4 regions of the Rhizobium sp. L9 genome follow, and region 1 is predicted to be linked to each of the others. Evidence: riboswitches for the same ligand, from Rfam matches in the RefSeq annotation. Region 1 holds a riboswitch; each other region holds the start of a gene.
The links. Region 1 has a riboswitch for cobalamin ahead of bluB (5,6-dimethylbenzimidazole synthase). Riboswitches for the same ligand answer to the same signal wherever they lie in the genome.

Region 1 (3,815 bases):
GCAACGGCTGCAACAGCGACAATTTCTATGCCCCGACCGAGCGTAGCGCAGACGACCCCGCCCCGAGTGTCGAGGAACAGGCGATGCGCACCGATACCTTCATTCCGCTCGGCGGCGGTGAAGAGACCGATCTGCGTTACGGCCTGCCGAGGGCCGAAATGTTTTCACCGATCAGCACCATCTGCGTGCGCAGCTGCGACGGTGGCTTCTTCCCGATCAGCTCAAATACCACCTCGGTGGATTTCGGCCGCGATGCCCAGACCTGCGCCAAGATGTGCCCCGGCATTGAAACCGAGCTCTTCTATCGCGACGTGACCAGCACCGACTCCTCGAACATGATCTCGGTCGCAACGGGCGCGCCCTATAGCGCCATGAAGAACGCTTTTGTCTACAAGAACCGCGCGCCTGGCGAGAAAAATTCCTGCGCCTGCAATCTCACCGCCTATTACGAGGAGATGCGCGGCAAGCAGGCCCTGAGCGAACCGCCGCAGCAGGGCTCGATCACGACGGTCCGCACTAAACCGCCGACGAAAGATACTGCGGCAGCATCAGCCCCGCCGCAGCCATCCGTTGCCGAACGTCCCTACGACCCCACGCAGAACAAGGTTCGTCAGGTCGGCCCGCAATTCCTTGCCGGCGACCAGGGCTCGATCGACCTTGCCAATCCGGCGACGCCGGGTCCGCAACCACAGCAGCAGTAATTGCTACGGGTCGTTGCGTCCCCATCCGTCGTGGAAAACGAGTTCCTCGAGCGGCAGCCGCTGCCGCCAACCTTTGACCGAAAGTTCCGGTTCGTCATAAAGACGGTCGACAAAGCCGGCGCAGAGCCAGGCGACCACCTCGATATGCTCCGGTATGCCGAGAATTGTTTTCAGGTCGCCTTCATGAAAGATGCTGACCCAGCCGATGCCGACCCCTTCGGCGCGGGCCGCGAGCCAGAGATTCTGAATGGCGCAAACGGTCGAATAGGAATCCATCCTCGGATTGTGCGTCCGTCCCAGCACCACGCTGCCGCCGCGGGTGGGATCGCAGGTTACGCATATGCCGAGCGGCGCCTCCACGATGCCTTCGAGCTTGAGGGATCGATAGGCCTGCCGCCGCTCGCCTTCGAACATCGAAGCTGCCTCTTCGTTGGCCACGGCAAAGGCGTTGCGCACGCGGGTGCGGACGGTTGCACTTTTCACGAGAATGAAATTCCATGGCTGCATGAAGCCGACCGACGGCGCATGATGGGCGGCGGTCAGGAGCCGCGCCACGACATCGTCGGGCAAGGGATCGGGCAGGAACTGGCTGCGCACGTCACGCCGCGTCATGATTGCGTGATAGACGGCTTCACGTTCGGCCATGGAAAAACCGGATGCCGCCGAAAGGGCATCCGCATAAGAGGGTCGCATCGTCAAATCCCCAACAACGCAACCGCCCGCCGTCCGCGCGGGTTGGGTCTATCTCGCCAGGCCGGTCTTCTGACTCGGCTTCATCCATCTGCCGCAGCCTTCCCGGCAAAGCCAGTGGCGTGATGAAGCGGCAGACGTCGGCCTTACAGCGTTGGGCACGTTCCGGCCTTGCACCGGATTCCCGATTCTCCCGCCTCGAGGGCGGGCACCTGACGGCGCATCTATTTCAGGAAATCGGAACGGAGGCAAGCGTCGGCACGTCAGCCTTAAAGAGGCGAACCCGTGATTTCGCCTCGCAAATTTTGCGTGACAATGAGCGGCCGCGACGCTACATACGCGGAATGTCGACGACTTCAGCCTACGCCTCCTCGCGATTTTATTCGTACCGCTGCTTCCAGCGGATGCGGGTCTGTGCGTAACTGAATTCAACGCGACGACAACCCGAACAGCCGCTAGTCTACCTGGCGGCTTTTCTGTTCCGCACGGTATGACCAAACAGGAGCCATGCCGTGCCCGACACCATCGATGATCTGCGTATTCTCGAGATCACCCCGCTGACCAGACCCGCCGATGTCATCGCGGAAATCCCCCGAACCGCCGCCGTCAGCGAGACGGTGACCAGCAACCGCCACGCGGTCCATAAGATTCTCGAGGGTGAAGACGACCGCCTGATCGTCGTCATCGGCCCCTGCTCCATCCACGATCCGGTTGCTGCACGCGAGTATGCCGCGCGGCTGGCCGAGCAGCGACAGCGCTTCTCCAGTGATCTGGAAATCGTCATGCGCGTCTATTTCGAAAAGCCGCGCACCACAGTCGGCTGGAAGGGCTTGATGAACGACCCGCATCTCGACGGCAGCTACCGTATCGAGGAAGGGCTGAGAATTGCCAGAAGGCTGCTGCTCGACATCAACGCGATGGGCCTTCCCGCCGGGGTCGAATTCCTCGAGACGATCACACCGCAATACATTGCCGACCTCGTCAGCTGGGGTGCGATCGGCGCCCGCACGACCGAGAGCCAGATCCATCGCCAGCTCGCCTCCGGCCTCTCCTGCCCGATCGGCTTCAAGAACGGCACCGACGGCGGGGCTCGCGTCGCGATCGACGCGATCCTGGCCGCTTCACAACCGCATCACTTCCCGGCCGTCACCAAGGACGGACAGGCGGCAATCGCCTCGACAAAGGGCAATGAGGACTGCCACATCATTCTGCGCGGCGGCAAGCGGCCGAATTATGAGGCGGCCGATGTCGGAGCCGTCACAGCGGAATGCCTGAAACTCGGGGTCACCCCGCGCATCCTCATCGACGCCAGCCATGCCAACAGCAGCAAAGATCCGATGAACCAGCCACGGGTTGTCAAGGACGTCGCCGGACAGATCTCCGCGGGCAATCACCACATCAAGGGCATGATGATCGAAAGCAACCTCGTTGCCGGCCGCCAGGATCTCGTTCCCGGCAAGCCGCTCGTCTACGGCCAGTCCATCACCGATGGCTGCATTGACTGGGATATGTCGGTGAGTGTGCTGGAAGATCTGGCGGACGCCGCTCGCAGGCGGCGCCGAGCGGCAGCGGCTTAAGCCGCCGGAAAATACCTGACATAGGCAAACTCGTCACCATCAGGTGACCAGCAGGGCACGTTGATCGTGCCCTGCCCGCCGAAAAGCTCGAACAGCGTCTTCAGGTTGCCGCCGTCCATATCCATCAGCCGCAACCGCACGTCGAGATCGCGCGGATGGTCAAAGACCGAAGGATCGTAGGACAGGATCAGCACCTTGTCGTTTTTGGGCGATGGATGGGGAAACCAGTTCCCGTGATTGTCCGACGTCACCTGTTCGAGGCCTGTGCCATCCGGATGGATGCGCCAGATCTGCATCAGCCCGGTGCGGCTGGAATTGAAATAGACCCATTGGCCGTCGGCGGAATAATCCGGCCCGTCGTTGCGGCCTTCGCCATACGTCAGCCGCGTCTCGACGCCGCCGTCGACTGAGATCGTATAAATATCGAAAAGATCGTCGCGAATGCCGCAATAGGCGAGCTGGCGGCCATCCGGTGACCAGCCATGCCAATAGGACGGCTGGTTTTGCGTGATGAGCCGCGGCGTGCCGCCTTCGACCGGCAGGATGTAGATCGTCGACTTGCCGAACTCCGTCTTGTCCGAGATGACGATCTCAGTGCCATCAGGCGAAATGCCGTGATCATTGTTGCAATTGACGGCAAAGCCCGTATCGACCTTCACCACCTCGCCGCCATCGAGCGGCAGCCGGAAGAGCAGCCCGTTGCCGTTCAGCAGGAGATAGGAGCCATCGGGCGAGAAATTCGGCGCTTCCACCAGCCTGTCCGTCTGCCAGACCTCGCGAGCCCTGCCCGTCCTGACATTGTAGATCTCGACCGAGCTGCGCATGTTGCCTCCCTGATGTGTCGATT
Region 2 (3,815 bases), on a different contig from region 1:
GCGAAGAACAGACCACCCCTGAAGCCAGAACCGATCGAGATTGCCGAAGCCAGCGATTTCAGGAGAAAGAGACCGATCAGCGCCGGGATCGCCACGTCGCGGGACAAGTTGAGATGCAGCGCCCCGTGGCCGGCCGAAAGCACCTGCGGCGAGATCATCGCGAGAAGCCCGACGATGATGCCGCCGAGCGCCGGCCGAAAGGGCGGAGCGATCGAGCTTTTGCGCGCCACCTCCTCGATGAAGGCCACGCCCTGCATGAGGAGAATGCCAACGCCGGCGCAGAAGACGCCGAGCAGCAGCGCCGGGATATAATCGGCCGGCACGACCGAGCCGAAGCTGCCGATATCGATGGTGAAATCGCCCTCGGCAAGCAACCTTGCGATGAGGGTCGAAACGAGGGCGGAGACCACTACCGGGGTTAGCGATACGATGGTGTAGGTGCCGATGATCAGCTCGAAGGCGTAGAAGGCGCCCGTCAGCGGCGCGTTGAAGGCGGCGGCAATGGCGCCGGCCGCGCCGCAACCGACGAGGATGCGCAGGTCCGAGCGGCGCAGCTGCAGCTTCAGGCCGAATTTGGAGGCAATGCCGGCGGCGAGCTGGGTATAGCCGGCCTCCAGGCCGACGGAGGCGCCGAAGCCGTTGGAGATCAGGTTCTGTACGGCAACGATGATGCTATCGGTCAGGGAGAGGCGGCCGCCATGCAGAGCATTCGCCTCGATCGGGTCGACCATGGGTTTCTTGCGCCGTTTGGCGAGCACCAGGAACAGCAGGCCGAGCAGGGCGCCGCCGATGACGGGGGCGGTGAGCAGCAGCATCTTGTCATGGATTACCGACGCGCTCAGCCTTTCGCTGTCGGCGATGCCGAAAACAAGCTGGTGCAGCTGGTTGGAGACATAGCTCATGCCGGTCACGGCAAGCCCCGAGGCGATGCCGACGATGGCACCGGCCAGCGAGAGGCCGACTTCGCTGCGGCGCGTCAGGGCGCGCAGTCGCCCCGGATCGAAGAAAACACGCAGCGCGCGCAGGCGGCGCCGATCCAATTTCATAAGCATGGCTAGACAACTAGGCGAGGAGAGGCCGGGTCAAGGGCGGAGGTGCAGTCGCCTTGCAACGCAATTGCGGCGAAAGGCCGACGGACACGTCGAATATTCATGACGTAAGCCGCTGATAAAAGACGATATTTCCGGTAGGGTCAGTGGTCTTGGCCGGCCTTTCGCGCAGTCCAGCGGGAAGGTGGTGGCGAAGGTCGGTTGACTTCACCCGCCAGCTTGCCTAACCATCTGAGGAATAACGGATGGTTCCGGATCGGCATTTCGCCTTCCGGATGAAAAGGGAATGTGACGGGGCGGACCCACATCGGGCGCCTTCATCGCAGCCGACCCCGCGACTGTAGAGCGGTCAGGGTCTTCCATCCGGCATCGAACCTTCCGGCCTAACCGCAATCGTGCAGGCGGGCGGGATGGGCGACATGCCGGAAAAGCCACTGGAAATGCATGGTGATCAACCGGGGTCGGACGCCTCTATCTCTACGAATCGTCCACCTTTTCACCGAGGCAGCCGGGAAGGCGAGGCAGATCCGCTGGCACGATCAGGGGCGACCGGGCTTCCGGTTCGCCCCCGATCGCCGCCGATAACCGCGAGCCAGGAGACCTGCCTTCCGTGCCGGGCGAACAGCCCAAACCTGGGCAAGAGACCCGCTGCCAGCACGGAGGTTGTTTTGGCTGAAAGAACGAATTCAACGCCGCCTCTGGTGGTGCGTATGAGAGGTGCCGGTTCGTCGCCTTCAGGTTATGTCTGCGTATTACGCGCCTTCCTTTCCTCCCTCATTCCTGTGCTTGTCACAGGAACCCGGCCACGGCGCGTCCGCGCCGTGATTAATTATGCTTTCTCAAGCAAAGTTTTGGCTACCGTGGCTCATAGAGTTAAAACTAGAACAAGCTGCAGCGGCACGCCTCCTCAGAGGAATATTCGGGCATGACCACCACGCTCATCCTCGGCGGGGCACGCTCCGGCAAATCCCGTTTCGCCGAAAATCTCGTTAGGGCAAGCGGCCTCGAGCGCCACTATCTCGCCACCGGCCGTGCCTGGGACGAGGAGATGCAGACGCGTATTGCCCAGCACAGGACCGATCGCGGCCCTTCCTGGATGACGCATGAGGAGCCGCTCGATCTTTTCGGCGTGCTTGCCGCCATCGATGGCGAGGGACGCATTGTGCTTGTCGATTGCCTGACGCTCTGGGTGACCAACCTGATGATGGCGGAGCGCGAGATGGCTGTGGAATTTGCCGCGCTCGCCGATTTCCTCCCCGGCGCCAAGGCGCAACTCGTCTTCGTTTCCAACGAGGTTGGTCTCGGGATCGTGCCTGACAATCGCATGGCGCGCGATTTTCGCGATCATGCCGGACGGCTGCACCAAATAATCGCGGCGAAGGCCGACGAGGTCTATTTCATCGCGGCCGGTCTGCCGCTGAAAATGAAGGGTTGAAGTTCCATGAACCAGCAGAAAATCCCCGCAACCGTCATCACCGGCTTCCTCGGCGCCGGCAAGACGACGATGATCCGCAACCTGCTCACCAATGCCGGCGGCAAAAAGATTGCGCTTATCATCAACGAGTTCGGCGATCTCGGTGTCGATGGCGAGGTCCTGAAGGGCTGCGGCGCGGAGAATTGCAGCGAGGACGACATTATCGAGCTCACCAATGGCTGCATCTGCTGCACCGTCGCCGACGATTTCATTCCAACGATGACGAAGCTCCTGGAGCGCGAACAGCGGCCCGACCATATCGTCATCGAAACCTCCGGCCTCGCCCTGCCGCAGCCGCTGGTCGCCGCCTTCAAGTGGCCCGATATTCGCACCCAGGTGACCGTCGACGGCGTCATTACGGTCGTCGACAGTGCGGCCGTTGCCGCCGGCCGTTTCGCCGACGACCATGATGCAGTCGAGGCGGCGCGCAGCGAGGACGACTCGCTCGATCATGAGAGCCCGATCGAGGAGCTGTTCGAAGACCAGCTCACATGCGCCGATCTCATCGTGCTCAACAAGACCGACCTGATCGATGGCGATGGCCTTGACCGCGTGAAGAGCGAAGTCGCCTCCCGCATTGCCCGCAAGCCGGTCATGATCGAAGCCAGGAATGGCGAGGTGCCGGCAGGCGTGCTGCTCGGCCTCGGCATCGGCACGGAAGACGATATCGCCAACCGCAAGTCCCATCACGAGCTGGAGCACGAGGAGGGGGCGCCACACGACCACGACGAATTCGAAAGCTTCGTTGTCGAACTCGGCGCTGTTTCCGATCCGACGGGCTTTGTCGAGAAGCTGAAGGGCATCATCGCCGAGCATGATGTGCTGCGCCTCAAAGGCTTCATCGACGTCTTGGGCAAGCCCATGCGCCTGCAACTGCAGGCCGTCGGCAGCCGCATCGACCAGTATTTCGACCGCGCCTGGGCAGCGGGCGAGGCGCGCCGCACGCGCCTCGTCGTCATCGGCTTGCATGAAATGAACGAGGACGCGGTACGCAAGGCGATCGAAGCGCTCGTTCAAGGATAATCGATGCATCTGCTTCTTGCCCAGAAGGGAACGATCAGCGACGGCGAGGAGGCGATCGACCTCGGCCAGTCGCCCGGCGATATCCTGTTTCTTTCGGCTGCCGACACCGAACTCGCCGCGATTGCTGCCGCCTATCACGAGTGTGAAGGGATGCCGCATTCGCTGAGGCTCGCGAATCTGATGAGCCTCAAGCATCCAATGTCGGTCGATACCTATGTCGAGCGAACGGCCCGGCACGCCAAGTTGATCGTCGTGCGTGCGCTCGGCGG
Region 3 (3,815 bases), on a different contig from region 1:
ACGCAATCCGCGTTGCCAAGCGCGCAGATGCGTCTGGCAACTTCGACCAGCAACACGTCGCCGCCCTTGTGGCCGACGAGATCGTTGACTTTTTTGAAGCCGTCGAGGTCGACGGAGAAGATCGTGACGTTGTCGTCCCATTCCTCGATCTCGGCCTCGCCGCTTCTGACCGGCCGTGAGAGGATTTTGCGCTCGAAGGCGTAGCGGTTCGGCAGCTTGGTCAGATGGTCGTGGGTTGCCGTCCAATCGGCCTTAGCCTGTTCGGTGGCGCGCAGCTCCATTTCCTTGCGCAGGTCGGCGATGCGCAGCACCGAATAGATGAAGCTCATCGCGCCAGCGATGCCGAGAGCCAGAACGAGCTTATCCGCCCCGTACTCGCCGAAACTGGTCATGAAGGAGACGAGGCGGTCGTCGAAGTGCAGCACCGTGCCGAGGATCCAGAGGGTTACTCCGAAAACCACAACCGACACGCATTGCCTTCCGGCCCTGCTTCGAAAAAACGCAGGCATTATCGCATTCTCCATCTCCACCCTCTGCCGGACTATCACGAAAATCTGAAATGTTCGTTGAAACCATAAGGCGAATTGTTGGAGGTGGCAGCCCGTCCGTTGCGGTGCTGTCCGGACCTCGGCTGCGCTACGGCGTTTCGCTGGTGCTGCTTGGAAGATTAGAGGATGTCCGGATTCAAGACGAGGGGAGCCCCACGAAAGAACGAGGGCGAGCGTGCTGTCGCATCGCTCGCCCTGTCTCGCTCTTCAGGCGGTGACGATCAGCAGCGGAACGCTGACGACCAGACCGACCATAACTAAGGTGAGCGTCACGACCCTCATCAAGCGCAGGCGCCGCGTACGCTCCCCACTCCAATCATATGCCATAGCTTCCGTCTCCTTGGGACAAGGAAGTAGTCCCGGTCAGACCCGGTTCAATAGAGATGACGCGATTTGCTTGCGTAAGGCTGGATAGTATGAGGGATGTCTAATTCTCTAGAGGCGCAGCGACCAGCGCTGTCCATTGCTGGTCATCCGAACGACCACCAGCGGCTCGACATCGACGAGCCAGAACGAGGGGAGGGGAGCCTGAAGCACATGCGCAATCGCTGTTCTTATAATCGATGCGTGGGTGACGGCTATCACATGACCGCCGAGCGTGGATTGTTCATCCATCCAGCCGGCGACGCGCGTCCGCAGACCGAGAAAACTGTCGCCGCCATGTGGGGCGGCTTCCGGATCGCTCATCCAAGCCATGAGGTTCTCCGGCTCTTCGGTGCCGATTGCCGCAATCGGCCTGCCGGCCCAGCGGCCATTGTCGCAGTCGGCAAGCCGCTGTTCTATTTGAGCGTCGAGACCGAGGGCTGTAGCGGTCTGGCGGGCACGCAAAGCCGGGCTCGTGACGATCCGGTCGGCGCGAGGCAGGGCGGTCATCCGGCCGGCTTCTTCAGCGGCCTTGTCTTCCAGCGGCTCATCCAGCGGGAACAGGGCCTTGCGGCTCGCCGCCGTGGCGCCGTGACAGATCCAGGTGAGGCGGGTATTCACGGTTGTTCCGATCTTCGCAATATGGTGGGGACGACCCTTCGCCGGCGTCTCGAAGTTTCGTTGACAGTCTCTTCGGCGTCCAGATATAACCGTGCTGTTGCGGGTTTGGAAGCCGGTGGAAATCCGGCGCGGTCGCGCCACTGTGACCAGCGTTTCGAAGTTCTTTACGCTGGAAGTCAGACCCTGCCGCACAACACTCTTTCGACTGAACGCGTCATTCCGGAGGGATACATGTCTGACACCACTTTCGCGCCCGTTGCGGCACCGGCGCCAATCCCTGTAGGGGAAATCCTGCCCTGGGCGGTTTTCGGCGGCCTGCTGATGCTCATCGTTCTTTATTTCGTCGGCACCGAGGAAGGCGCGATGGCGCTGTTCAACGGCATGTATGTGCACGAATTCGTGCATGACGGCCGCCATCTGCTCGGCTTTCCCTGCCACTAAAGCGCATCGCGATCTTTCAGATTCGCTTTTCGCGCTTTAGGTCTTTGTTTACGCATGTCGTTATCGCAAAACCGCTGCACACTTTTGCGCGACATGCTTAGGGGGAATATTGACATGGTTGGAAAGCTTCTGCTTCGCGGCATGCTCGCGGGCCTGATTGCTGGTATCCTCGTTTTCGCTTTCGCCCATATCTTCGGCGAGCCGCTGGTCGATGCGGCAATCGCCTTCGAGGAGGCGAGCGCCCAGGCGGCGGGCGAAGCTGCCGAACCTGAAATCGTCAGCCGGGCCACGCAGGCTGGTCTCGGCCTTTTCACCGGCGTCATGGCCTACAGTATCGCCGTCGGCGGGCTCTTTTCGCTCGCCTTCGCCTTCGTACATGGCCGCTTCAGCAGCCTCTCGGCGCGCGGCACCTCGGCCGTTATCGCCATTGCCGCCTTCGTGGCAGTGGTGTTTGTTCCCGGAATCAAATATCCGGCCAACCCCCCGGCGGTCGGCAATCCCGAAACGATCGGCGTCAGGACCGAGCTGTTCTTCCTGATGATTGTCGTTTCGCTCGCCTCGCTGGTTGCCGCGGTCGCGCTGTCGCGCCGCCTTGGCGAGCGCTTCGGTCTCTGGAACGGCGCGATCATCGCCGGCATCGCCTATCTCGTCTTCATCGGCTTCGTGCTTTATCTGTTGCCGCCGATCAACGAGGTGCCCGAGAATTTCTCGGCGATGGTACTCTGGCGGTTCCGCACCACCTCGCTCGGCATGCATGCGATCCTTTGGGCAACGCTCGGTCTGGTTTTCGGAGCGCTGGCAGAAAGGGGTCTTGCCGCCAAGAGTGGACTGCGGCCGGCGTTCCGGTGATGCAGCATATTGGCAGGTTTGCTTTTCTCGGTCTCATCGCGAGCCTGTTGCCAATGTTTATCGGAAATGCTTTCGGCCATGGGAGCAGCTCTGGCGGCTCCGATACCGGGCTCGATATTCCGGCAATTTCCCACGGCGAGATGGCGATCATTTCGGAGTATCGCAGCAGCATCAGCATGCTGGCGTCACGGGCGGCCGATACGAACGAATCGTTCCGGCGTGTCCTGAACTACGCCGAAATCCAGTATTCCTATTGCCTCTGGGGTCGGATGCCCGGCAGCGTGACGGACGAGGAGAGCCCGTTCAACCAATGCGCCCATGCCTATCTCGCGGCGACGAAAGCCGTGCTGCTGGCGATGCGTGAGATGCCGCGGGAGGCAACCGCGGCGGGCGAAATCATATCGGCCATCGACGCCGAGATGGCGGGTCGCGGGCTTGCCTTCATTACCTGCCAGTTCAGCGGCGAGGCATTCAATACCGCCAATATCATCAAGCCGAGTTGGAGCAAGGTGCCGCTTCATCCTGCCAGCATGGCGTCCCTGACGGGGTTGGCCGCCATGTTGGGGCTTGCCATCCTGACGCTTCGCCGCTTCCTGCGGCCGAAGGCTCAGTCGTCGGAATAGCGCTGCTCGCGCCACGGATCGCCATACATATGGTAGCCGTTCTTTTCCCAGAAGCCTGCCTCGTCGGCGGCGAGCAACTCGATGCGGCGCAGCCATTTGGCGCTTTTCCAGAAATAAAGATGCGGCGCGACGAGGCGCATTGGGCCGCCGTGCTCCGGTGTCAGCGGCAGGCCGTCCCAGGAGGTCGCCAGGATCGCATCCTCGGCGGCGAAATCGGCGAGCGGCAGATTGGTGGTGTAGCCGTCATAGCTCGTCAGCATCACGTAGGCTGCTTCCGGTTTCGGCATGGCGCGATCGAGCAGATCCCGCGTCGAAACGCCTTTCCAGTTGTTGTCATAACGCGACCAAGTGGTGACGCAGTGAATGTCGC
Region 4 (3,815 bases), on a different contig from region 1:
ACGGGCGAGAGCACGCCGGTGCGCAAGGGCGTCGACGCCGTGGTCTATGCCGGTACGGTCAATGGCGATGCGGTGCTGAGGGTTCGCGTCACGGCGGCTGCTGCCGACAATACTATCGCCCGCGTCGTCAAGCTGGTGGAAGAAGCGCAGGAATCGAAGGCGCCGACGGAGCGCTTCATCGAGCGGTTTTCGCGCTACTACACGCCGGGTGTGGTCGTCGTTGCCGCGCTGGTCGCGGTCGTTCCGCCGCCGTTCTTCGGCGGCGCGTGGAGTGAGTGGATCTACAAGGGTCTTGCCATCCTGCTGATCGGCTGCCCTTGCGCCCTCGTCATCTCGACGCCGGCGGCGATCGCGGCTTCGCTGTCGGCGGGCGCGAGGCGCGGGCTGCTGATGAAGGGCGGTGCGGTCCTGGAGACGCTCGGCAAGGTGACGATGGTCGCCTTCGACAAGACGGGCACGCTGACGGAAGGCAAGCCTCGGGTGACCGACATCCTTTCCTTTGGATTGGGTGAGGCGCAGCTCCTGTCGCGCGCGGCGGTGCTCGAGCAGGGCTCCAGCCATCCGCTGGCACAGGCGATTCTCCACCGCGCCAAGGCGGACGGCGTGCCCGTGCCACCCGCCTTCGAGCTGGAAGCGCTGCCGGGCAAGGGTGTCACCGGCAAAATCGGCGGCGAGGCAGTTGATCTCTTGTCGCCGCCAGCCGCCCGCGAGCGGGCGGCACTTAACGCGGAACAGGAGGCGCGTATTGCAGGGCTCAATGATGAGGGCAAGAGCGTGTCGGTGCTGCTCGTCAATGGCGCTGCGTCCGGCCTGATCGCCATGCGCGACGAGCCGCGCGAGGACGCCGCGGCCGGGCTCTCGGCGCTCAAATTGGCCGGTGTCAAGGCGATGATGCTGACCGGCGACAACAAGCGGACGGCGGCAGCGGTCGCAGACATGCTCGGCATCGACTGGCGGGGCGAGATGATGCCCGAGGACAAGCAGCGGGTCGTCGGCGAATTGAAGCGCAAGGGCTTCATAGTCGCCAAGGTCGGCGACGGCATCAACGACGCGCCGGCGCTCGCCGCCGCCGACATCGGTATCGCCATGGGCGGCGGCACCGATGTGGCGCTGGAGACGGCCGATGCCGCCGTGCTGCACGGGCGCGTTGGCGACGTGGCGCGAATGATCGCGCTTTCGCAGCGGACGATGCGCAATATCCTCGAGAATATCACCATTGCACTCGGGCTGAAGGCTGTCTTCCTGGTGACCACGATCATCGGGATCACCGGGCTCTGGACGGCGATTCTCGCCGATACCGGAGCCACCGTGCTGGTTACGATCAACGCGCTCAGGCTGCTCCGCGTAGAGGAATAAATCCTTTCCTCTTCGGAGCGCCGATTAGGGCCGATCCGGAATCGAAAACCGCAGAGCCGGCTACAGGCCGGCTCTCGTCGTTCAGGCCTTCTCCACAGTTCGTTTTGTTTAAGACTTCATTATCCATGTTTTTCACAGGAACGCAGTGATTTCAAACCTGCCGTAACGCAACGCACAAACCATCCGTTGACGTGAATTTCGATTCGCGTACTATATCTAGTGTTCAAGGTTCCTTCGATTCGTGAGGATCGCGGGCTAAGACGGGAATACGGTGCGTCTCGCCATGAGGGTGGGGCAAGGCCGGAGCTGCCCCCGCAACTGTGAGCGGAGAGCAACTGTCCGATTTCGGGTCACTGGGGCATGATGCCTCGGGAAGGCTGGGCAGGTGCTTCGACCCGTGAGCCAGGAGACCTGCCTTGAATGAAACGTCCACGGGCGGGGTGTCCGGAAGGTCGCGTGCATGCAGCGGAATGATCCGCGCTGTTGCGCTGCCCCGAACGACCGCATGAGCACTTCGGGGTTTGAAGTCATGTCGAGAGCATCAAGGCCGGCGCCCGCGCACATCCTGCGAGGGACCAAGTCAGGCGTTTAAAGCGCCAACCTTGCCAGATCACTATCAAGCATTTCCCCGGACGCCGCATGGCGCCCGATCCCAGTCCTGCGTCCTGAATTCATTGACTTCACGAGGAACATGATGAGCGTTACCGTTTACAGCAAGCCGGCCTGTGTCCAATGCACGGCCACTTACCGCGCCCTCGATCGCCTGGGCGTGGATTATGAGATCGTCGATATTTCCGAGGATGCCGAAGCGCTCGATCGCGTGCGTGGCATGGGCTACATGCAGGTTCCGGTCGTCGTTGCCGGCGAGCAGCATTGGGCGGGCTTCCGCCCCGACATGATCAGCGCGCTCTCCTGACCGGAGAAAAGGAGTGGGGCTGATCGTCTATTATTCCAGCCGATCCGGGAACACCCATCGTTTCGTCGAGAAGCTGGGATTGCGCGCGGCGCGCATTCCCCTCGGCGCTGAGGCCATCCACATTCGCGAACCCTATGTGCTGATCTCGCCTACCTATTGCGGAAACGGCGGTAAAGGGGCCGTGCCCAAGCAGGTGATCCGCTTCCTCAACGAGGCGGAAAACCGCTCCAACATCCGCGGCGTGATTGCTGCGGGCAACAGCAATTTCGGCGAGACCTATGGGCTCGCCGGCGATGTCATCTCGAAGAAGTGCCAGGTGCCGTACCTCTACAGGTTCGAGCTCCTGGGAACTGCCGATGATATCGCCAACGTCAAAGACGGGATGGGACGATTTTGGACACGGGAACAAATCTGACGCGGGACGCGGGCGCAAAACCGCTGAAAGCGGCCGAAACACTCGACTATCATGCACTGAACGCGATGCTGAACCTCTACGACGACGAGGGAAAGATCCAGCTCGACAAGGATCGCGTGGCGGCCAAGCAATATTTCCTGCAGCATGTGAACCAGAACACCGTGTTCTTTCACAATCTTCGGGAAAAGCTCGATTACCTCGTCGCGGAGGGCTATTACGAGCAGGAGGTTCTCGACCAGTATTCCTTCAATTTCGTCCGCGACCTGTTCGATCAGGCCTATGCCAAGAAATTCCGGTTTCCTACCTTCCTCGGGGCTTTCAAATATTACACCAGCTATACGCTGAAGACCTTCGACGAAAAGCGCTATCTCGAGCGCTACGAAGACCGCATCTGCATGGTGGCGCTGGCTTTGGCGCGCGGCGATGAGGCCCTTGCTCGCGACATAGTCGACGAGATCATTTCCGGCCGCTTCCAGCCGGCAACGCCCACCTTCCTCAATGCAGGCAAGAAGCAGCGCGGCGAACTCGTTTCCTGTTTCCTGCTGCGCGTCGAGGACAACATGGAATCGATCGGCCGGTCGATCAATTCGGCGCTGCAGTTGTCGAAACGCGGCGGCGGCGTGGCCCTGTCGCTGTCCAATATCCGCGAGGCGGGCGCGCCGATCAAGCAGATCGAAAACCAGTCCTCCGGCATCATCCCCGTCATGAAGCTCCTGGAAGACAGCTTCTCCTATGCCAATCAGCTCGGTGCGCGGCAGGGGGCGGGTGCGGTTTATCTGAACGCCCATCATCCCGATATCATGCGCTTTCTCGACACCAAGCGTGAAAACGCCGATGAGAAAATCCGCATCAAGACGCTGTCGCTCGGCGTTGTCGTGCCCGACATCACCTTCGAACTCGCCAAGAACAATGAGGACATGTACCTGTTCTCGCCCTACGACGTGGAACGGGTCTACGGCGTGCCTTTCACCGAGATTTCGGTGACGGAGAAGTACCGGGAAATGGTGGCGGACGCCCGCATCTCGAAGAAGAAGATCAAGGCGCGCGAATTCTTCCAGGTCATCGCCGAAATCCAGTTCGAAAGCGGCTACCCTTACATCATGTTCGAGGACACGGTGAACCGCTCGA

Region 2: it holds a riboswitch for cobalamin, as region 1 does, so the genes downstream of both, cobU (bifunctional adenosylcobinamide kinase/adenosylcobinamide-phosphate guanylyltransferase) here and bluB (5,6-dimethylbenzimidazole synthase) in region 1, are expected to answer to the same signal.
Region 3: it holds a riboswitch for cobalamin, as region 1 does, so the genes downstream of both, CO660_RS03400 (CbtB domain-containing protein) here and bluB (5,6-dimethylbenzimidazole synthase) in region 1, are expected to answer to the same signal.
Region 4: it holds a riboswitch for cobalamin, as region 1 does, so the genes downstream of both, nrdH (glutaredoxin-like protein NrdH) here and bluB (5,6-dimethylbenzimidazole synthase) in region 1, are expected to answer to the same signal.

Annotation. Positions count from the first base shown of each region.
Region 1 covers NZ_NWSZ01000012.1:12,533-16,347, reverse strand. The annotation lists gene CO660_RS13855 (DUF2865 domain-containing protein) at 1-701, shown strand, start outside; gene bluB (5,6-dimethylbenzimidazole synthase) at 705-1,394, opposite strand; cobalamin riboswitch at 1,436-1,622, opposite strand; gene CO660_RS13845 (3-deoxy-7-phosphoheptulonate synthase) at 1,904-2,968, shown strand; gene CO660_RS13840 (TolB family protein) at 2,965-3,792, opposite strand.
Region 2 covers NZ_NWSZ01000018.1:54,295-58,109, reverse strand. The annotation lists gene CO660_RS18690 (chloride channel protein) at 1-1,052, opposite strand, end outside; cobalamin riboswitch at 1,279-1,673, shown strand; gene cobU (bifunctional adenosylcobinamide kinase/adenosylcobinamide-phosphate guanylyltransferase) at 1,975-2,484, shown strand; gene cobW (cobalamin biosynthesis protein CobW) at 2,491-3,546, shown strand; gene cobN (cobaltochelatase subunit CobN) at 3,550-3,815, shown strand, end outside.
Region 3 covers NZ_NWSZ01000003.1:317,563-321,377, forward strand. The annotation lists gene CO660_RS03390 (bifunctional diguanylate cyclase/phosphodiesterase) at 1-509, opposite strand, end outside; gene CO660_RS03395 (histidine phosphatase family protein) at 984-1,532, opposite strand; cobalamin riboswitch at 1,589-1,738, shown strand; gene CO660_RS03400 (CbtB domain-containing protein) at 1,764-1,973, shown strand; gene CO660_RS03410 (CbtA family protein) at 2,088-2,822, shown strand; gene CO660_RS03415 (hypothetical protein) at 2,876-3,445, shown strand; gene CO660_RS03420 (sulfite oxidase-like oxidoreductase) at 3,430-3,815, opposite strand, start outside.
Region 4 covers NZ_NWSZ01000048.1:17,974-21,788, forward strand. The annotation lists gene CO660_RS31030 (heavy metal translocating P-type ATPase) at 1-1,356, shown strand, start outside; cobalamin riboswitch at 1,566-1,790, shown strand; gene nrdH (glutaredoxin-like protein NrdH) at 2,051-2,272, shown strand; gene nrdI (class Ib ribonucleoside-diphosphate reductase assembly flavoprotein NrdI) at 2,286-2,687, shown strand; gene nrdE (class 1b ribonucleoside-diphosphate reductase subunit alpha) at 2,666-3,815, shown strand, end outside.